4 regions of the Billgrantia sulfidoxydans genome follow, and region 1 is predicted to be linked to each of the others. Evidence: predicted binding sites of a transcription regulator. Region 1 holds the regulator's gene; each other region holds the start of a gene.

Region 1 (5,363 bases):
GGATGCCGAGCTCCCGGTGACGCAGGCGCACGTCCGGCTGCTGCCGGGCCAGGTGCTTGGCGAGGCGCTCCGCCAGGTACACCGAACGGTGCTGGCCGCCGGTGCAGCCGATGGCGACGGTCAGGTAGCTGCGGTGGGTATCGCGGTAGGCCGGTAGCCAGCGCTCGACCCAGGCGATGATGTCGTCGAGCATCTGCTGGACCAGAGGATACTGTTCGAGGAACTCCACGATGCAGGGCTCCCTGCCGGTGGCCGAGCGCAATCGCGGGTCCCAGTAGGGGTTAGGCAGGCAGCGCGCGTCGAAGACGATATCGGCATCGAGCGGTACGCCGCCCTTGAAGCCGAACGACTCCACCGTCAGGGTCAACTGGTCGGCGCGATGGCTGGCCACCTGTTCGGTGATACGCCCGCGCAGGTCATGCACCGACAGCCGCGAGGTGTCGATGATCAGGTCCGCCAGGTTGCGAATGTCGCTCAGCGTGGCGTCTTCCGACTCGATGGCCTCGTTCAGGGTCATGTCCCGGCCGCGGGTCAGGGGGTGACGCCGTCGGGTCGCGGAGTAGCGTTCGAGGAGAATGCGGGCATCGGTGGTCAGGTAGATGACCTGGCAGTCGACCTGCTTGTTGCGCAGCTCCTCCAGCAGGCGCGGGAAGCGCTCCAGGGCGTGGGGGAGGTTGCGCGCATCGATGCTGACGGCGATGGAGGTCTGGATCGTGGGCGAGCTGCGTAGCTCATCCACCAGCGAGCCGAGCAGCATCGCCGGAAGGTTGTCGATGGCGTAGTAACCGATGTCCTCGAGCGCCTGCAGTGCGATCGACTTGCCGGAGCCGGAACGGCCGCTGATGATCACAAGCTGCATGAGGAATCTCCTGATCAGGGGCTGGCCGTACGGCGAGGGAAGCGGTCAGGCCGAGGACTGTCGTCGTATCGCTTCGACGAGACGCTCGTGGAGTTCACGCTGGCTCGTGCACTTGCGCAGCCGGGCGCGCGTCTCGGCGTCGTTCATGACGCTGGCTACTTGGCTCAGCAGCGACAGGTGCGTATCGTCGGCCTCTTCGGGCACCAGCAGCACGAACACCAGGTCGACCGGCTCGCCGTCGATGGCGTCGAAGTCGATGGGTTCGGCCAGCTTGAGAAAGGCGGCCACGGGGCTGTGGCAGTGGGGGCTGCGGGCATGAGGAATGGCCACGCCGTTGCCGATACCGGTGCTGCCCAGCCGCTCGCGCCCGACCAGTCTACCGAAGACCTCCTGGCTGTCGAGGCTCGGGGTGTTCTGCGCGATGAAGGTGCTGAAGAACTCCAGCACCCTCTTCTTGCTGCCTCCCGGAACGTCGAACAGAGCGCGTTCCGGGGGCAGGATGGTTTCCAGTGTCATGGCAACTCAGCGAACGCCGGCGCCCTGGGCGCGAGCCTGGGCCTTTTCCTTGTGTTTGACCAGTTGACGATCGAGCTTGTCGGTCAGCGCATCGATGGCGGCGTACATGTCCTGATCGGAAGCTTCGGCATGCAGATCGGCGCCGGCGGCATGCAGCGTGCAGGCGGCCTGCTGGCGCTCCTTCTCGATCGAGAGCGTGACCTGCACGTTGGTGATGTTGTCGTAATGTCGCTGGACGCGGTTCAGCTTCTCGCTCACGTAGTCACGCAGTGAATCGGTCAGCTCAACATGATGGCCGGTGATGTTGACTTGCATGACAAGCTCCTTCGTCCTTCGGGTGGTAGCTCGATTGTAACCCTTTTTCCTGCCCTGCATACCCCCTCGGGCGGCGGGATTGCCCGGGGTCAACATCACGTCGCGGGGTCAACGAAAACGCTTGCGCTCGCTCGATGAGGGGATGCCCAAGGCTTCGCGATACTTGGCCACCGTGCGGCGGGCGACCTGGATGCCATCCTCGGCCAGCAGATCCACCAGGCGGCTGTCGGAGAGCGGCTTGCGGGGCGGCTCGTCGGCGATGAGCTTGCGGATGCGGGCACGGATCGCGGTGCTGGAGTGGACGTCCCCGTCGCCGCTTCCGCCGACATGGCTGGAGAAGAAGTACTTCAGCTCGAAGACGCCTCGCGGAGTATGGATGAACTTCTGCGTCGTCACCCGCGAGATGGTCGATTCGTGCATCTCGACGGCCTGGGCGATGTCGGCCAGCACCAGCGGCTTCATGCCTTCCTCGCCCTGCTCGAGAAACTCGATCTGGCGCGCCATGATCTCCCGTCCCACCCGCAGAAGCGTGTCGTTGCGGCTGGCCAGGCTCTTTATCAGCCAGCGGGCCTCCTGCAGGTGATCCTTGAGGAACTGGTTGTCCTGGCTCTTGTCCGCACGCCGCACCAGGGCGACGTAGTCGGGCTGGATGCGCAGGCGCGGCAGGGCCTCGGCGTTGAGTTCCACGCGCCAGCCCGATTCGTCGTGATAGGCGACGAGGTCCGGGGTGACGTAGCTGCTGCCGACCTCGGCAAAGTCGCTGCCGGGGCGGGGATCCAGCGAGCGAACCAGGGCGATGACCTGGTCCAGCGACTCGTCGTCGAGACCCAGGCGACGCTTGAGCAGGCGGCGGTCGTCGGCAGCCAGCGCCTCGAGGAACTGGCGCACGAGACGGCGGGTCTGGGGCAGCAGTGGGGTATCATCGGGCAGCGCCGCCAGCTGCAGCATCAGGCACTCGCGCAGGTCGCGGGCGAACACGCCGGTGGGCTCGAACTGCTGCAATCGCAGCAGGACCTGCTCGACCTCCCGGGTGGGCAACCCCTCCAGGCCCTGACGGCGCAGGCCGTCGCGTATTTCCTCCAGGGGGTGGGCCAGGTAGCCGGCGGCGTCCACGGCGTCGATCAGGCTCTCGGCGATGAGGCGCTGGCGGTCGTTCAGGTCGGTCATCGCCAGCTGCCAGATCAGATGGCCGGCGAGGGTCTGCGCCGAGGCTTGGCGCTCGAAGTCCGGCCCCTCGCCGGTGGCGGCGCCTGAGCCGGAGCCCGTGCCGTGGTCGGGGTAGGTGTCCGTCCAGTCGCTGTCGGTGGAGAGTTCGCTGGGTATCTCGCTGGCCCAGTCGTCGCTCGGGGTTTCGCTGACGGCCTGTTCGCCGAAGCCGTCGTCGAGTTCCAGCATGGGGTTGGATTCCAGCGCCTGCTGGATCTCCTGGCGTAGGTCGAGGGTCGAGAGCTGCAGCAGGGCTATGGCCTGTTGCAGCTGGGGGGTCATGGTCAGCTGAGTGCCGACACGTAATTGCAGGGACGCTTTCATGGCCATGAGGGTAAGGCGCTCATCTGCCGGAAAAGCTCTACCCTAGACGGGTAGCCCATGACTTGCAAGAGAAATGGCTGCAATATGCATGCCAGTGAAAGTTTTTATCCCTGATTAGAATGTTTTAATGCGTCCCAGGTGCTTGCATAATGCAGTGGAGTGCGCTACAGGCGAAAGTCCTCGCCGAGATAGACCTCTCGCACCCGCTTGTTGGCCAGAATGGCCTCGGCGTTTCCATCGGCAATGATCTGGCCGTCGCCGACGATGTAGGCCGAGTCGCAGATGTCGAGGGTTTCACGGACGTTGTGGTCGGTGATCAACACCCCGATGTCGCGCGCCTTGAGCTGGCGGATGATGCCCTTGATCTCGCCCACCGAGATCGGGTCGACCCCGGCGAAGGGTTCATCGAGCAGGATGAAGGCCGGTTCGGTGGCCAGCGCCCGGGCGATCTCGACGCGGCGCCGTTCGCCGCCGGACAGGCTCATGCCCAGGTTGTCGCGGATGTGGGTGACGTGGAAATCTTCCAGCAGCTGCTCGAGCCTCTCCTGTCGCCCGCGGCGGTCGAGATCCCGGCGCGTCTCGAGGATGGCCATGATGTTGTCGGCTACCGACAGCTTGCGAAAGATCGATGCCTCCTGGGGCAGGTAGCCGATACCCGCCCGAGCCCGTTCGTGCATGGCGCTGTGCGAGAGGTCCCGGTCGTCGATGTGCACTTCACCGGCATCGGCCTTGACCAGACCGACGATCATGTAGAACGACGTGGTCTTGCCGGCCCCGTTGGGCCCGAGCAGGCCGACCACGCGGCCCTGCTCGATGGTGAGGCTGATGTCGTGGACCACGCGGCGACGCTTGTAGCTCTTGGCCAGGTGGCGGGCGTGCAGGGTCTTCATCGACATGTCAGCGCTCCGGCTGCAGGGTCATGCGAATGCGCTGGCTGCCTTCGACGCCCTCGCTCTGGGAGCGTGCCTGCACCACGCGGCGGTCGAGGAAGTACTCGAGGTAGCCGCCGTCGAAGGTGTCGCCGCCCTGGTGCAGCTCGGCGCGGTCGATCAGTTCCACACGGCGCTCGGCGACATGGTAGACAATGGTACGCCCCCAGCCGCGAACCACGGGTTGCTCGGGGTCGGGCTGCTGCTCGATGTAGGCGCGCTCGCCGCGGGCCGTGGCGCGCGAGAGTTCGCCGGCCGCATTGCGCTGAAACTCGACGCGGTCGCCGGTGAGTCGCATGCTGCCCTGGCGAATGTCGACATCGCCGGTGTAGACCGCGGTGCCGGCGCGATCGTCGAGGTCGAGCCGGTCGGCCTCGACCTCGATGGGCTGCTCGGCGTCGCGCTGCTGCGCCATGGCCGGCCCGATACTCGCCAGGCCGATCAGCGTCACGCTGGCCAGTGCCAGGGTGAATGGCCTGCGGAGGGTCGGGAGCCTGCATCGCTTCATGGCGTGAAATCCTCTAGGTTGACGGCGTCGGCTTGTCCCGACTGGGTGCCTTCCGGGACATGGTGGCCGCGCACATTGTCGGTCAAACGTGCCCGATTGTCATGAATCCAGGCGTCGAAGCGCTCGCCGCGCATGTGCTGGGGGGGTTGCTGCAGCAGGGCGGGCGTGTCGCTCCAGGCATGACCCACGTTGGCGTCGAAGTGCAGGGTCTCGGTGTCGAGCTGCCAGCGCTCCTCGGGCGCGAACAGCCGGGCGTCGCCCGAGAGCGTCAGCGGATTGCCGCCCGGGCCGAGACGGCCTTCCTCACCGCTCGCCTCCCAGCGCCGGTTGTCGCGGTCGATCAGATGGGCCAGGGGCGTGACGGCACGGGTGACGTCGTCATGGGGGGTGTGGACGAGTCGCGGGCTCTCCAGGCGCTGATGCGCCAGACCGGTGGCGTCGAAGCGGGTCAGCTGCGCCTGCTCCAGGTAATAGTCGGGTTCGCCGGCCTCGTCGGTGGGGACCGGGCCGGGGGCCGGGGCCTGCCAGGGATCCAGCCAGGCGATCAGGCCGCCGAGGATCACCAGCAGCAGGAACAGCCAGACACGAAACGAGGGGCGTGGCAACCGACGCAGCATGTTCGCTCGGCCTCAGCGCTTGCCGTGGAGGTAGGTATCGACCAGCGCGTCGCGATGCCCTTGGGCCTCGAGCAGCAGGTCGCAGATCT
Region 2 (5,363 bases), 1.5 Mb from region 1:
TCAAGGGGAGGCGGTGGCCTTGCAATGAGGCGCGGGTGCCACCATAGACAAGCCTTATCGGAACCATGGCGGTAATCAATTTTCGCCTATCGGTTGCGATGGATATGATGTGCCCCGTATTCGAGCCATCCACCCCCATGACAAGGAGCATTGCTGAATGTCCCTGATCAACACCGAAGTCCAGCCGTTCAAGGCCACCGCTTTCCACAACGGCGAGTTCGTCGAACTCTCCGAACAGAACCTGAAGGGCCAGTGGTCCGTGGTGATCTTCATGCCGGCCGCGTTCACCTTCAACTGCCCGACCGAGGTCGAGGACGCCGCCGAGCACTACGAGGAGTTCAAGAAGGCCGGTGCCGAAGTCTACATCGTCACCACCGACACCCACTTCTCGCACAAGGTATGGCACGAGACTTCGCCGGCGGTGGGCAAGGCCAAGTTCCCGCTGGTCGGTGACCCGACCCACCAGCTGACCCGCGCCTTCGGTGTGCACATCGAAGAAGCCGGTCTGGCCCTGCGCGGCACCTTCGTGATCGATCCGGAAGGTGTGATCAAGACCCAGGAGATCCACGACAACGCGATCGCGCGCGACGTCGCTGAGACCCTGCGCAAGCTGAAGGCCGCCCAGTACGTGCGCAACAACCCGAACGAGGTCTGCCCGGCCAAGTGGAAGGAAGGCGAAGAGACGCTCGCCCCGTCCCTGGACCTGGTCGGCAAGATCTAAGGATCGGTCGATCCGCGAGGCAATCCCCTGACCTCGCGTGCATTCCCCGCCCGGGCAGGCTCTGCCCGGGCACTCTTTCCCAGACGTGCAAGCCCCTGGCCCGCGCTGACTCCGGTCTGCGTCAGGGAGGCGTCTTGCCGTAGTTCATGAGCCAGACATGAAGGAACCCGCTGTCATGTTGGACGACAATCTGAAAAGTCAGCTTAAAGCCTACCTGCAGAAGGTCACGCAGCCGTTCGAGATCGTCGCCTCCCTCGATGACGGCGCCAAGTCCAAGGAGCTCCATGGACTGCTCAAGGACATCGAGAGCCTCTGCGACAAGATCACCTTGCGCCTCGACGGCACGGACCCGCGCAAGCCCTCCTTCGCGCTGAATCGCCCCGGCGAGGACACCGGCCTGGTGTTCGCCGGCATTCCCATGGGCCACGAGTTCACCTCGCTGGTGCTGGCGCTGCTGCAGGTCGGCGGCCACCCGCCCAAGGTTAGCGACGACACCATCGAGCAGATCAAGGCGCTCGAGGGCGAGCTGCACTTCGAGACTTACTATTCGCTCTCGTGCCAGAACTGCCCCGACGTGGTGCAGGCGCTCAACCTGATGGCGATCCTCAACCCGAACGTGCGCCACGTCGCCATCGACGGCGCGCTGTTCCAGGACGAGGTCGAAGCGCGCCAGGTGATGTCGGTGCCGAGCATCTACCTCAACGGCGAGCCCTTCGACCAGGGGCGCATGAGCCTGGAGCAGATCCTGGCCAAGGTCGACACCGGTGCGGCCCAGCGCGAGGCGGCCAAGCTCAACGACAAGGACCCGTTCGACGTACTGGTGGTGGGCGGCGGCCCGGCCGGTGCCGCGGCGGCCATCTATGCCGCACGCAAGGGCATCCGCACCGGCGTGGCGGCCGAACGCTTCGGCGGCCAGGTGCTCGATACCATGGCGATCGAGAACTTCATCTCCGTGCCCTACACCGAAGGTCCCAAGCTGGCCGCGGCGCTGGAGGAGCACGTCAAGGGGTACGAAGCCGACATCATGAACCTGCAGCGCGCCGTGAAGCTGATTCCGGCGGCCGACCAGGGCGGCGAGCACGAGGTGGAATTCGCCTCCGGCGCGCGCCTCAAGAGCAAGACGCTGATCCTCTCCACCGGCGCGCGCTGGCGCGAGATGAACGTGCCCGGCGAGGCGGAGTACCGCAACAAGGGGGTGGCCTACTGCCCCCACTGCGACGGCCCGCTGTTCAAGGGCAAGCGCGTGGCGGTGATCGGCGGCGGCAACTCCGGCGTTGAGGCGGCTATCGACCTGGCCGGCATCGTCGGCCACGTGACGCTGATCGAGTTCATGGACGAGCTGCGCGCCGACGCGGTACTGCAGAAGAAGCTGAAGAGCCTGCCCAACGTCGAGATCATCCTCGGCGCGCGCACCACCGAGGTGAACGGCGACGGCACCCGGGTCAACGGCTTGACGTACGAGGAGCGCGCCAGCGGCGAGATCAAGCGGCTCGAGCTGGAAGGCATCTTCGTGCAGATCGGCCTGGTGCCCAATACCGAGTGGCTCACCGACTCGTCGATCGAGCTGTCGCCGCGCGGCGAGATCGTGGTCGACGAGCGCGGCATGACCTCGGTGCCCGGTATCTTCGCCGCCGGCGACGTCACCACCGTGCCCTACAAGCAGATCGTCATCGCCATGGGCGAGGGCTCGAAGGCCGCCCTGGGTGCCTTCGACTACCTGATTCGCCACTGACGCCGGCTCGCATCGGCCGGGCTCCCCGGTGTGGCGGGCGCCCTCGCAAGACGCCCCCGCAGGCTTGGCCTGCGGGGGCGTCTCGCCTATGGTCGGGTGAACGCCTGGTCCGGCGTACAGGCGGGGCGCAAACCGCGCCTTGGCGCACCAGAACGGAGCAGTGGTTCAGGCGGGATCTTCTCTGGCACGAGCGTTGAATAAGGGTTTTGCCTGCGCTATCCCCGCATTGGAACAAACCTTGCTAAGGTGCTGGGCACATGCTTCGGCATGCATCGTCCAAGACACACAACAGACCTACGAGGGATCTTCAATGCGCGACAACAACAACAAGTGGCTGCTGCTCACTTCCGCAGCGGCCCTGGCCCTGGGAACCGCTGCCATCGCCTCCGCCGATACCCTGGACGACACCCGCGAGCGCGGCGCCGTGCAGTGCGGCGTCAGCGACGGTCTGCCGGGCTTCTCCGCGCCGGACGACCAGGGCGAATGGCAGGGCCTGGACGTCGACATCTGCCGTGCCGTGGCGGCGGCGGTGTTTGGCGACTCCGAGGCGGTTCGCTACATCTCGCTCAACGCCGTGGAGCGCTTCACCGCGCTGCAGTCCGGCGAGGTCGACGTGCTCTCGCGCAACACCACCTGGACCACCACCCGCGACACCACCCTGGGCCTGAACTTCACCGGCGTGACCTTCTACGACGGTATCGGCTTCATGATCAACAAGGACCTCGGCGTCTCCAGCGCCAAGGAGCTCGACGGTGCGGCGATCTGCGTGCAGTCGGGCACCACCACCGAGCTCAACGTAGCCGACTACTTCCGTGCCAATGGCATGGAGTTCGACCCCATCGTCTTCGACACCTCCGAGCAGACCGTGGGCGGCTACGAGGCCGGCCGCTGCGACGTGCTGACCTCCGATACCTCGCAGCTGGCCGCGCTGCGCATTCAGCTCTCCGACCCGGACCAGTCGGTCATACTGCCCGAGATCATCTCCAAGGAGCCGCTGGGCCCGGTGGTGCGCCAGGGTGACGACAAGTGGTTCAACATCGTCAAGTGGTCGCTGTTCGCCATGCTCAACGCCGAGGAGATGGGCATCACCAGCGACAACGTCGACGAGATGCTCGAGTCCGATAACCCCGACGTCGCCCGCCTGCTGGGCCGCGACGGCAACTACGGCGAGGCGATGGGTCTCGAGGCCGACTGGGCCTACAACATCATCAAGCAGGTCGGCAACTACGGCGAGAGCTATGACCGCAACGTGGGCATGAGCTCACCGCTCGAGATCGAGCGCGGCGTCAACGCGCTGTGGACCGAGGGCGGCATCCAGTACGCACCGCCGATTCGCTGATCGTACCGCCCGGGGCATCGTCGCGATGCCCCGATCCTCGTACTGCCCCGGCCCCGGACACTCTCCGGGCCGGCTGGCTGATACCTGCTTGACGGATCCAGGCGGAGAGTTCCTTCATGTCCGTTCGACCCAAGGCCCATTCGCTGGGCCCAAAACCGCCCTTCTGGCGTGATCGCGCCAAGCGTGCGCTGGCCTTTCAACTGCTGCTGGTTGCCGCTGTCGTCGTCTTCCTGCTCTACATCATCGGCAATACCCAGGCCAACCTGGCGGCCCGCGGCATCACCACCGGCTTCGGCTTCCTGACCAATACCGCCGGCTTCGGCATCGTCCAGAGCCTGATCGACTATTCGTCCCAGAGTACCTACGGCCGTACCTTCGTGGTGGGCCTGCTCAATACTCTGGTGGTTTCCGCGCTGGGGATCCTGGCGGCCACCATCATCGGTTTCATCGTCGGTATCGCCCGGCTGTCGCCCAACTGGCTGATCGCCCGGCTGGCCAGCGGCTATATCGAAATCTTCCGCAACATCCCGCTGCTGCTGCAGATCTTCTTCTGGTACTTCGCCGTGCTGCGCGCCATGCCCAGCCCGCGCGACAGCTTGACGTTCGGCGAGGTGGCCTTCCTCAACGTGCGCGGCCTGTTTCTGCCCGAGCCGCTGTTCGAGTCGGGGTTCGGCCTGATTCCGCTGGCCTTCGGCGTGGCCATCGTGGCCAGCATCGCCCTGATGATCTGGAACAAGCGCCGCCACGAGGCCACCGGCAAGCGCCTGCCGGCGGGCTGGATCTCGCTGGGCCTGATCGTCGGCCTACCGCTGCTGGTGCTGTTGGTGACCGGCGTGCCGGTGACCTGGGACGTGCCGGAGCTGCGCGGCTTCAATTTCCGCGGCGGTTTCACCGTGATACCCGAGTTCCTGGCGCTGTGGCTGGCGCTCTCCATCTACACGGCCTCGTTCATCGCCGAGATCGTACGCTCCGGCATCCAGGCGATACCCCACGGCCAGACCGAGGCGGCCCAGGCGCTCAGCCTGCCGCAGAACCTGGTACTGCGGCTGGTGGTGGTGCCCCAGGCGCTGCGCGTGATCATCCCGCCGCTGACCAGCCAGTACCTCAACCTGATCAAGAACTCCTCGCTGGCCACGGCCATCGGCTATCCGGACCTGGTCTCGGTATTCGCCGGCACCACCCTCAACCAGACGGGACAGGCGATCGAGGTCATCGCCATGACCATGGCGGTCTACCTCACCATCAGCCTGCTGGTGTCGATGTTCATGAATTGGTTCAACGCCCGCGTGGCGCTGGTGGAACGCTAGGAGAGCGCCATGACGATACGACACGAGATGATAGCGGCGCGCCCGGCCCCCCGGAACACGGTGGGGCCGCTGGCCTGGCTGCGCGCCAACCTGTTCAGCGGGCCGGTGAACAGTTTTTTCACCCTGCTGGGACTCTACCTGCTCTACCTGCTGCTGACGCCCACCATCCAGTGGGCCTTCATCAACGCCGACTGGATCGGCACCACCCGCGACGACTGCTCCCGCGAGGGGGCCTGCTGGGTATTCGTCAGCGCCCGCTTCACC
Region 3 (5,363 bases), 2.0 Mb from region 1:
CCGCAGCATGGTCCTCTTCGAGCAGGCCGCCCGGCGCTGGCAGGGGGGGTACGAGCTGCTGCTGGTGGACGACACCGGCGATCGCCGGCTACCTGACCTGGCGCAGCGCTACCAGGTAATGCTGGTGTCGTGCAGTGCCGCCAACCTGGGCAGCCGATTCAACGCCGCGGTGCGGGTCAGCCGTGGTGACGTCCTGCTCTTTCCCGGATTGGGCGATCGGCGTGCCGTCGACTGGCTCAGCCTTCGGCTGATCGACCTCGATCTCGAACCCGAGAGCGGCTGGGACGCGGCCGTCCTGCCGGTGCGTCGCCACAGCTGGTTGCGCTGGTGGTGGTTGCTCCAGCGCCCCTCGCCGCTGGATACCTTCTGGGTGGCGCGTGACTGGTTCGAGCGCATCGGCGGCTTCGACCCGCAGCTGGGCAGCGATGCGCTGCCCGATCTGCTCGAGCGCCTGCGGGCCTGCCAGGCTCGCGTGTCGATCGAGACTGCGTAACCCCTCCTGCCTGATTTGCACTGATTTGGTGCGTCTGGCGTTATGCTGCACCACAATGGCGCCATTTTTAGGCGCTGAGGGGCCATGGCGAGACCGGTCGAGCCTGCTTGGTGCAGTCCGATACAGCGCGGTGCAAAATATTTCCCCTGGAAAACAGCGAATTATTATTTCGATGGGCTTGGTTGGTGCATGATTGGCACGCCTCCTGCATTTGTCGTGGCAGCTCGTCATGCTCGTGCATGGCGAACGTGGGCAGCCGGCCCACAGCGTGTTACAACAGGCGCTGCATGAACCAGCGCCAGTGGACTTCAGCCAAACGAATCGAGCCATCGCTCAACGGAGGACACAAATGTCAGCCAAGACTCTCGCCCTGATCGAAGAACATGACGTGAAGTGGGTCGACCTGCGCTTCACCGACACGCGGGGCAAGGAACAGCACGTCACCATTCCGGCCCGCGCAGTCGACGAGGAGTTCTTCGAGAACGGCCAGATGTTCGATGGTTCCTCCATCTCCGGCTGGAAGGGCATCAACGAATCCGACATGATCCTGCGTCCGGAAGACGGTACCGCCTTCCTCGACCCGTTCACCGAGGACGCCACCCTGGTGCTGCGCTGCGATATCATCGAGCCGGCCACCATGCAGGGCTACGAGCGCGATCCGCGTTCCATCGCCAAGCGCGCCGAGGCCTACCTGCAGTCCACCGGCCTGGGCGACACCGCCTTCTTCGGCCCCGAGCCCGAGTTCTTCATCTTCGATGAGGTGCACTGGAAGGCCGACATCGAAGGCGCCATGTACAAGATCACCTCCGAGGAGGGGGCCTGGGCCACCGACCGCCAGCTCGAGGGCGGCAACCTGGCGCACCGTCCGCGCGTCAAGGGCGGCTACTTCCCGGTGCCCCCGGTCGACAGCTTCCACGACATCCGCGGTGCCATGTGCAACACCCTGGAAGCCATCGGCCAGAGCGTCGAAGTGCACCACCACGAGGTCGCCAACGCCGGCCAGAACGAGATCGGCGTCAAGTTCAACACCCTGGTGAAGAAGGCCGACGAGGTCCAGGAACTGAAGTACGTGATCCACAACGTGGCCCACGCCTACGGCAAGACCGCCACCTTCATGCCCAAGCCGCTGGTCGGCGACAACGGCAGCGGCATGCACGTGCACCAGTCATTCTGGAAGGAAGGCCAGAACCAGTTCGCGGGTGACCAGTACGCCGGGCTGTCGGAAATGGCGCTGTACTACATCGGCGGCATCATCAAGCATGCGCGTGCCCTGAACGCCTTCGCCAACGCCTCGACCAACTCCTACAAGCGCCTGGTGCCGGGCTTCGAGGCGCCGGTCATGCTGGCCTACAGCGCCCGCAACCGCTCCGCCTCCATCCGCATTCCGTACACCGCGAGCCCCAAGGGCAAGCGCGTCGAGCTTCGCTTCCCCGACCCGACCGCCAACCCCTACCTGTGCTTCGCGGCGATGCTGATGGCCGGTATCGATGGCATCAAGAACAAGATCCACCCCGGCGACGCCATGGACAAGAACCTCTATGACCTGCCGCCGGAAGAGGGCAAGAAGGTGCCGACCGTGGCCCACAGCCTGGATCAGGCCCTGGAAGCCCTGGACAAGGATCGTGCCTTCCTCACCGAAGGCGGCGTGTTCACCGACGACATGATCGATGCCTACATCGAGCTGAAGATGGAAGACGTCGAGCGTATCCGCATGACCACGCACCCGATCGAGTTCGACATGTACTACAGCTGCTGAGCAGCCGCGACCGGCGCTACGCCGCCGGCTCGTCACGAGGGGCTCCGCATCGCGGGGCCCCTTTTTTGTCGTACACTGAGTTGCGAAGCGTTGCGGCAAAATACGTTCATAGACAGATCGGCCGACCGCATGGTGCCGCGCGGGCCGCCGTCGACGGGAGAGTTCCCCATGGCCAAGGCGTTCGTGCTGTGTCTGCTGGGCTTGGCGCTGGTGTCGGAGGCGCTGGCCACGACGATCTATCGCACCACCGATGCGCAGGGCAAGGTGATCTTCACCGACGACCCCGAGCGCGGCGGCGAGCCGGTCGAGCTGGCGCCGCTGACCGTGATCCCTTCGCAGGTCGAAGGGGCCCGGGCCGAGCCGCCACGCGTCGAGGGCGTTGCGCCGCGCATGGGCGAGGCGCCGGGCCAGCCCTTCATGCCCTACGACACCTTTCGCATCCGCTCGCCGCAGCACGGGGCGGACCTTCCCGCCAGCTACGCCGGCAACCTGCAGGTGGAGCTGGCGATCGAGCCGGAGCTGCGCCCCGACCACAGCGTGCGCCTGCTGGTCGACGGCCGGGTGAGCCAGACCCCGATGCATACCCGCGCCTTCATGCTCAACGACCTCGGTCGCGGCGAATACGTGCTACAGGCGGAGCTGCTCGATGCCCAGGGCCAGGTGCGTCACCGCAGCTCGCCGGTCTCGCTCTACGTACAGCGCGTCGACTGACGCGGCCGCTCCCTTTCGGGGACGCCCCCTTGAGCCGATGCACCACGATAGGGGAGGCCTCGGCTCCCCGGCTTGGCAGTTTCTTCATCAGTGCACCATCATAGTGCATGACGGAGCGCGGCATTCGCCCTGAAACGGCGCCATGCCGCGCCGGGAAGGGTTGGCGCATTTCTTGCTTGGAATGATCGATGCCGAGCCTTGCCTGGCTTCGGGCCGGTGCGACGGCCTCCCGCCGATGCGCCATCACGAGGCACGGGCTGCCCCATGCGCTCCTGCGTTCACCGAGGAAAAGGTCGTAAATGTATCGACGCCTGATGGAACACCTCACCACCGCGGTGCTGCTGCTCGACGATGAACTGCGGCTGAGCTGGATGAACCCGGCCGCCGAGGCCTTGCTGGCGGTCAGCCTGGGCCGGGTGAAGGGGCTCGGCCTGGCGACGCTGCTCGCCGAGGACGACGGCATGGGCGAGGTGCTGGCCAAGGCCCGCGACGACCAGCACCCCTTCACCCAGCGCGAGGTCAGACTGGCACTGGTCGGCGGGGGCGTGGTCACGATCGACTATACGGTGACGCCGCTGTCGGCGATGGAGCTGCTGGTGGAGATGGAGCCGCGTGACCGCCTGCTGCGCATCTCCCGCGAGGAGGCCCTGCTCAATCGCCAGGAGGCGATCAAGGTGCTGTCGCGCGGCCTGGCCCACGAGGTCAAGAACCCCCTGGGCGGGATTCGCGGCGCCGCGCAGCTGCTCGAGCGCGATCTCGACGACCCCGGCCTCAAGGAGTTCACCCGCATCATCGTCGAGGAGGTTGATCGCCTGCGCGACCTGGTCGACAGCATGCTGGGGCCGAACAAGCTGGTGCGCCATGAGCCGCTCAACGTGCACAAGGTGCTGGAGCGGGTGCGTACGCTGCTGATGGCGGAAAGGCCGAGCGTGACGATCGAGCGTGACTACGATCCCAGCCTGCCGGACTTTCCTGGCGACGAGGCGCAGATGATCCAGGCGGTGCTCAACGTCGCGCGCAACGCCGTGGAAGCGATGACCGAGGCCGGCACCGAGGCGCCGAGCCTGCTGCTGCGTACCCGGGCGCGGCGCCAGTTCACCCTGGGCGCGGAGCGCCATCGCCTGGTCTGCGAGGTGGCGTTGATCGACAACGGCCCCGGCATTCCCGAGGGCCTTCAGGAAACCCTGTTCTATCCCATGGTCTCGGGGCGTGCCGACGGCAGCGGGCTGGGGCTGTCCATTGCCCAGGGCATCCTGCACCAGCACCAGGGGCTGATCGAGTGCGAGTCCCGCCCCGGCCATACCGAATTCCGTCTGCTTATTCCATTGGAGAGGCGCCATGACTGATGTCGCACGTGTCGCGGTGGTCGACGACGACCGCGCCATTCGCTGGGTGCTGGAGCGCGCCCTGGCCCAGCCCGACCTCGAGGTCGAGTGCATCGACCGGGCCGACGTGGCGCTCAGCCGCTTGCTGGACGACCCGCCCGACGTGCTGGTCACCGACATTCGCATGCCGGGCATCGACGGCCTCGACCTGATGTCGCGGGTGCGCGAGGTGCATCCCGACCTGCCGGTCATCGTGATGACGGCTCACTCCGATCTCGACAGCGCCGTGGCCTCCTACCAGGGTGGCGCCTTCGAATACCTGCCCAAGCCGTTCGATGTCGACGAGGCGCTGGCCCTGGTGCGCCGCGCCGTGGCCCACGCTCGCGAGCGCAAGCGCCCGGTGAGCGTGCCCGAGGGGCTCGACGCCGAGATCATCGGCGAGGCGCCGGCGATGCAGGAGGTCTTCCGCGCCATCGGCCGGCTGTCGCACTCGCACATCACCGTCTTGATCAACGGCGAGTCGGGTACCGGCAAGGAGCGCGTGGCCCGCGCCCTGCACCAGCACAGCCCGCGCTCCACCCATCCCTTCATCGCCCTCAACATGGCGGCGATTCCCCGCGACCTGATCGAATCCGAGCTGTTCGGCCACGAGAAGGGCGCCTTCACCGGCGCCACGGCGAGCCGGCAGGGGCGCTTCGAGCAGGCCAACGGCGGCACGCTGTTCCTCGATGAGATCGGCGACATGCCCGCCGAGACCCAGACCCGTCTGCTGCGAGTGCTGGCCGACGGCGAATTCTACCGGGTCGGCGGCCATACGCCGGTCAAGGTGGACGTGCGCATCATCGCCGCGACCCACCAGAACCTAGAGCGGCTGGTCGAGGACGGCCGCTTCCGCGAGGACCTCTTCCATCGTCTCAACGTGATCCGCGTGCACCTGCCCAAGCTGGCCGAACGGCGTGAGGACATTCCGCGCCTGGCGCGCCACTTCCTGGCCGAGGCGGCCAAGGAGCTCGCCACCGACGTCAAGGTACTGACCCGTGACGCCGAGGCGCACCTGACCCGCCTGCCGTGGCCGGGC
Region 4 (5,363 bases), 1.7 Mb from region 1:
GACCAGTTGGCCCGCGCCGCAGTGGCGGGCCAGGGTGCCCCAGGGCTCGCCGGCGCAGAAGCCGTCGATCTGGCCGTCGCGCAGGGCTTCCACCATGCGCGGCGGCGGCAGGGCGACCAGCTCGACGTCGCGGTCGGGGGCGATGTCGCCCAGGGACAACCATTCGCGCAGCTGGTAGTGCTGGCAGGAGTAGGGATACACCATGGCCAGGCGCGGGCGCCTGCTGCTGCCCGAGCCGCGCAGCCAGTTGCCCAGCGCCAGGGCGCTGCTGCCCGGGTCTGCGTCGAGGGCGGCACCGCTGGCCTGACACAGCGACGTGGAGAGCGTGATGGTATTGCCGTTGCGCGAGAGCAGCAGCGGAGCCAGCGTTTCGCAGGGCGCGCGGCCCAGGCCCAGGCTCATGGCCAGCGGCATGGGGGCGAGCATCTGCGCACCGTCGAGCAGGCCGGCGGCGACCTTGTCGCGCAGGGTGGCCCAGGCGTTCTCCCGCGACAGGCTGACGTCCAGCCCCTGGGCGGCGAAGCAGCCCCGTTCGCGGGCGACGATCAGCAGGGCGGCATCGAGCAGCGGCACGAAGCCGAGGGTGAGGCGCGCGAGTTCCGGGCTGGCGGCGTGAAGTGGCGGTTGGCTCATGAGCGGGTTCCCCGTTTGTCGGCGGCGTGCCCCTGGGGCAATAGCGGGTTCAGGCGGCCGAGAATGTCGACGACGCTGTCGGCGACCTCGGCGATACGCTGGCCGCGGTCCATGGCGAGCTTGCGCAGCATGCGGTAGGCCTGCTCCTCGTCGCAGCCCTGATGCTTCATCAACAGGCCCTTGGCGCGCTCGATACGCTTGCGCTCGGCCAGCTGGTTGCGCGCCTTGTCCAGCTCCTGGCGCATGCTGTGGAAGGCGTCGAAGCGGGCGATAGCCACCTCGACGATGGCCTCCACGCGCTCCGGCACCAGGCCGTCGACGACGTAGGCGCTGACGCCGGCCTTGAGCGCGGCCTGCAGCGTGTCGGAATCGTGCTGGTCGGCAAAGAACACCACCGGGCGCGGGTTCTCGCGGTTGAGCAGCGCCATGCTCTCCAGCGTGTCGCGGTCGGGGCTCTCCATATCGATGATCACCACGTCGGGCTGATGGCGCGCGACCATCTCGTTGAGGCTGGCCGGGTTCGAGAGCCGGCAGATGACCCGGTGTCCCTCGGCCATCAGCGCCTCCTCAACCATGGCGGCACGTACCACCTCGTCGTCGACCAGCAGAATGTTCAGGGGTGGTGGCATAGGGTCTCGCTCGTGAATGGCATGCCTAGGTGGTCTTTTCCTGTCTCCAAGCAAGAAACATTCCATGTTTCGCTTCGTCGCAGGCGGGTGGCGCCTCAGCCGGCGCTGGCGGCGGGCAGCCAAGTCATCCGGCGTGCCCGCTCGGCACTAGCCTGGTGCAAGGGCGGAGCCGGTCGTGGGGAAATGGTGCAGGGCAGCATGCGGGAGGGGCGCGGGAAAAGAGGCATCTAGCTGATAGCCGTTCGGTCTTCGGTGGATGGCACGCTTCCTGCTTGATGCGGGTCAATACTCTACCGAGGGCGCCATGCGGCGCCCCGAGCGGCAACGACGCCCGCCAACGCCGCCCTTCGGGGTTGGTCGTTGGCGGGCGTCGTCGTTTCGCCAGGAACAGACAGGAGATCGACATGCGCGAGGCCCGAACCACTTGCCCATACTGCGGCGTCGGCTGTGGCGTGCTGGCCAGCGTCGAGGATGGCGAGATCGTCGACGTACAGGGCGACCCGGCGCACCCGGCCAACTTCGGCCGGCTGTGCGTGAAGGGCTCGGCGCTGCACGAGACGCTGGGGCACCATGGCCGCCTGACCCGGCCCAGGGTCGACGGTGTCGAGACCGACTGGGACACGGCGCTGGACGCCGTCGCCGAGCGGCTCACGGCGGTGCGCGACCGCCACGGTGCGCAGGCCGTCGCCGCCTATCTTTCGGGGCAACTGCTCACCGAGGACTATTACGTCGCCAACAAGCTGTTCAAGGGATTTCTCGGCACGCCGCACCTGGATACCAACTCGCGGCTGTGCATGGCCTCGGCGGTGGCGGCCCACAAGCGTGCCTTCGGCGCCGACGCCGTGCCGTGCAGCTACGAGGATCTCGAAGAGGCCGAGCTGGTGGTGCTGGTGGGCTCCAACCTGGCCTGGAACCATCCGGTGCTCTACCAGCGCCTCAAGGTGGCCAAGCAGCGCAACCCGCTGCTGCGGGTGGTGGTAATCGACCCGCGGGTCACCGATACCTGCGAGATCGCCGACCTCTACCTGGGGCTCGCGCCGGGCAGCGATGCGCGCCTGTTCACCGGGCTGCTGGCGTGGATGGCCGAGCGCAACAGGCTCGACCGGGTCTACCTGGAGGCGCATGCCCAGGGCATCGAGGAGGCGCTCGCCGCGGCGCGCGAGCAGGACGCCTCGGTGGAGGCCATCGCCGCCGACTGCGACGTCGATGCCGAGCGCCTGGAGACCTTTTTCTACTGGTTCGCCACCCACCTGCACGTGGTCACGCTGTTCTCCCAGGGGGTGAACCAGTCGAGCAGCGGCACCGACAAGGGCAACGCCATCATCAACTGCCACCTGGCCGGCGGCAAGATCGGCCTGCCCGGGGCGGGGCCGTTCTCGATCACCGGCCAGCCCAACGCCATGGGCGGGCGCGAGGTGGGCGGGCTGGCCAACCAGTTGGCCGCCCACATGGACTACGACACCCCCGGCGCGCGGGATCGCGTCACGCGTTTCTGGGCCACCGAACGGCTGGTGCCGTCGCTGCCCGATGGCCCCGGCCACAAGGCGGTGGCGCTGTTCGAGGCGATCGAGCGCGGCGAGGTGCAGGCGCTGTGGATCATGGCCACCAACCCGGCCGTGAGCCTGCCGCGGGCCGACCGGGTGCGCGCGGCGCTGGAGAAATGCCCGTTGGTGATCGTTTCCGAGTGCATGGCCGACGCCGACCTGCTGGCCTATGCCGACATCGTGCTGCCGGCCTCGAGCTGGTCGGAGAAGGACGGCACCGTGACCAACTCCGAGCGGCGCATATCGCGCCAGCGCGGCATCCTGCCGCCACCGGGGGAGGCGCGCCACGACTGGTGGATCGTCTGCGAGGTGGCCAAGCGGCTGGGTTTCGGCGAGGCCTTCGACTACAGCCATCCCGGCGAGATCTTCGACGAGCACGCCCGGCTCTCGGGCTTCGAGAATGCGGGGGAGGGGCGCAGGCTGTTCGACATTTCCGGCCTGGTCGGGCTCGACCGGGCCGCTTACGAGGCCCTGGCGCCGATCCAGTGGCCGGTGAACGCCGCTGCCCCCCACGGCACCGCCCGGCTGTTCACCGATGGCCGCTTCGCCACGCCGGACGGCCTCGCGCGGATGCTGCCGGTGCGCCCGCGCCCGCCGGCACAGGCGCTCGACGCCGCGCGGCCGCTGCGGCTCAACACCGGGCGCGTGCGCGACCAATGGCACACCATGACCCGCACCGGCCGTGCACCGCGGCTGATGAATCACCGCGCCGAGCCGTTCATCGAGCTCACCCCGGAAGACGCCGCCGAGTGGGGCGTGGCGGAGCATGGCCTGGCGCGCCTGGCGGGAGCGGGCGGCGACTATGTCGGCCGGGTGCGGGTGTCGCGTGGGCAGCGTCGCGGCGAGGTGTTCGTGCCGATGCACTGGAGCGGCTACTTCAGCGGCACGGCGCGCATGGGGGCGCTGCTCGAGGCGCACCTCGACCCCTTCTCCGGCCAGCCGGAATCGAAGCACGGCGCGGTGGCGCTGGCGCCGCTGGCGGTGGAATGGGAGGCCACCCTGCTGGTGGCCGACGACCTGGGCGTGGCGGAATCGAGCTGGTGCGACGAGAGCCGCTACTGGGCACGCATTCCGCTGCACGGCTGCCAGCGATGGCAGTTGGCTGGCGGCGAGAGCGCCTGCGGCGGGGTTGCGAAAAAAACGGCGCAGCGCGACTGGCTGACCTGGCTCGAGGCAACGCTGCCGGTGGCGCCGACGCTGTGGTGCACCGATCCGGCTACCGGAAGGCTGCGTGCCGCCGGGGTGGATGCCGCAGGGCGCCTGCGCTGGTGGCTGATGGCGGGGCCGCCGCTGGAGCTGCCCAACCTGGCCTGGCTCGATGCGCGCTTCGAGGAGGCCAGCGCCGGCGCGGGGCTCTCGGCGCAGCACCGCCGCCGCCTGCTGGCCGGTTGCGACGACGGCGCCGCCAACCAGGGGCCGGTGGTGTGCAGCTGCCATCAGGTGGGCCAACGCGCTATCCTAGAGGCCATCCGTGAAGGCGACGACAGCGTCGAGGCGTTGGGCGCCAGGCTGGCCTGCGGCACCCAGTGCGGAAGTTGCGTTCCCGAGCTGAAAGCGCTGATCGAAGAGGAGAAGGCCCATGCGAGCGCTGAGCCAATTGAAGTCACTGCTGTCGCCTGAGCTGTCGCGCCTGGCGCAGCGGCCCCGGGCGCTGGGGCAGGCGGCGTTCTCGCGTCTGCACGGCCTGGGCCATATCGTGCGTTCGCCGTTCGGCCGTTCCACGCGCGTCGAGGCGCCCACCCTGACGCTGGACGGCGAGTGCCGTGCCGGCCGGGTCTACCTGGTGGGGGCGGGCAGCGGCGACGTCGAGCTGCTCACGCTCAAGGCGGCGCGCCTGCTGCAGCAGGCCGAGGCGGTGGTCTACGACCGCCTGGTGGGCGACGACGTGCTGGCGCTGATTCCCGCCGGCCACGAGCGCTACTACGTGGGCAAGGAGCGTGGCCACCACAGCGTGCCCCAGGCCGAGATCGGCGCTTTGCTGGTGAGGCTGGCGCGGGAGGGCAAGTCGGTGGTGCGGCTCAAGGGCGGCGACCCCGGCGTATTCGGGCGCATGGGCGAGGAGCTCGCCGCACTGGCCGAGGCCGGCGTCGAGGCCGAGATCGTGCCGGGCATCACTGCTGCCTCGGCGGCCGCGGCCGGCATGGGCATCCCGCTCACCGACCGCGCCCACGCCCAGCAGCTGCGCTTCGTCACCGCCCAGCTGTGCCGCAAGGACGGCGAGCCCGACTGGGCCACCCTGGCGCGCCAGGACGAGACGCTGATCTTCTACATGGGCCTGACCAAGGTCGAGGCCATCTGTGCCGGGCTGCGCCGCAATGGGCTGCCCGACGACTGGCCGATCATGCTGGTGGCCAACGCCAGCCTGCCCGAGCAGGCGTCGCTGGTGGGCACCCTGGCCGACATGCCGGGCAAGCTGGCCGCCTCGCCGCTGCCTTCACCCTGCCTGATTGTGGTCGGCAGCGTGGTGCGCATGGTCGCGACCAGCCCGGCCGCTGCCCCGTCTGCCCAGACCAAGGGCCACATGCACCAAGAGTGAGCGACGACACGCCGGGATGCA

What was found. The regulator sigma-54, encoded in region 1, starts transcription at its own class of promoters, with help from an activator protein. The targets are predictions, from matches to a motif close to TGGCACNNNNNTTGCTNT.
Region 2: HNO51_RS20250 (amino acid ABC transporter substrate-binding protein) is a predicted target of sigma-54. The motif match lies at 2,636-2,653, and genes of this name have one in related genera.
Region 3: glnL (nitrogen regulation protein NR(II)) is a predicted target of sigma-54. The motif match lies at 3,122-3,139, and genes of this name have one in related genera.
Region 4: HNO51_RS05570 (nitrate reductase) is a predicted target of sigma-54. The motif match lies at 1,520-1,537, and genes of this name have one in related genera.

What each region holds. Positions count from the first base shown of each region.
Region 1 is NZ_CP053381.1:2,865,090-2,870,452, reverse strand. It holds gene rapZ (RNase adapter RapZ) at 1-859, opposite strand, end outside; gene ptsN (PTS IIA-like nitrogen regulatory protein PtsN) at 905-1,375, opposite strand; gene hpf (ribosome hibernation-promoting factor, HPF/YfiA family) at 1,382-1,690, opposite strand; gene HNO51_RS13295 (RNA polymerase factor sigma-54) at 1,799-3,226, opposite strand; gene lptB (LPS export ABC transporter ATP-binding protein) at 3,385-4,110, opposite strand; gene lptA (lipopolysaccharide transport periplasmic protein LptA) at 4,118-4,657, opposite strand; gene lptC (LPS export ABC transporter periplasmic protein LptC) at 4,654-5,274, opposite strand; gene HNO51_RS13275 (KdsC family phosphatase) at 5,287-5,363, opposite strand, start outside.
Region 2 is NZ_CP053381.1:4,344,619-4,349,981, reverse strand. It holds gene HNO51_RS20265 (ribonucleotide reductase subunit alpha) at 1-28, shown strand, start outside; gene ahpC (alkyl hydroperoxide reductase subunit C) at 158-721, shown strand; gene ahpF (alkyl hydroperoxide reductase subunit F) at 897-2,453, shown strand; gene HNO51_RS20250 (amino acid ABC transporter substrate-binding protein) at 2,764-3,792, shown strand; gene HNO51_RS20245 (amino acid ABC transporter permease) at 3,909-5,099, shown strand; gene HNO51_RS20240 (amino acid ABC transporter permease) at 5,109-5,363, shown strand, end outside.
Region 3 is NZ_CP053381.1:357,001-362,363, forward strand. It holds gene HNO51_RS01680 (glycosyltransferase family protein) at 1-493, shown strand, start outside; gene glnA (glutamate--ammonia ligase) at 843-2,249, shown strand; gene HNO51_RS01690 (DUF4124 domain-containing protein) at 2,418-2,960, shown strand; gene glnL (nitrogen regulation protein NR(II)) at 3,260-4,306, shown strand; gene ntrC (nitrogen regulation protein NR(I)) at 4,299-5,363, shown strand, end outside.
Region 4 is NZ_CP053381.1:1,164,612-1,169,974, forward strand. It holds gene HNO51_RS05560 (CmpA/NrtA family ABC transporter substrate-binding protein) at 1-633, opposite strand, end outside; gene HNO51_RS05565 (ANTAR domain-containing response regulator) at 630-1,262, opposite strand; gene HNO51_RS05570 (nitrate reductase) at 1,667-4,426, shown strand; gene cobA (uroporphyrinogen-III C-methyltransferase) at 4,386-5,342, shown strand.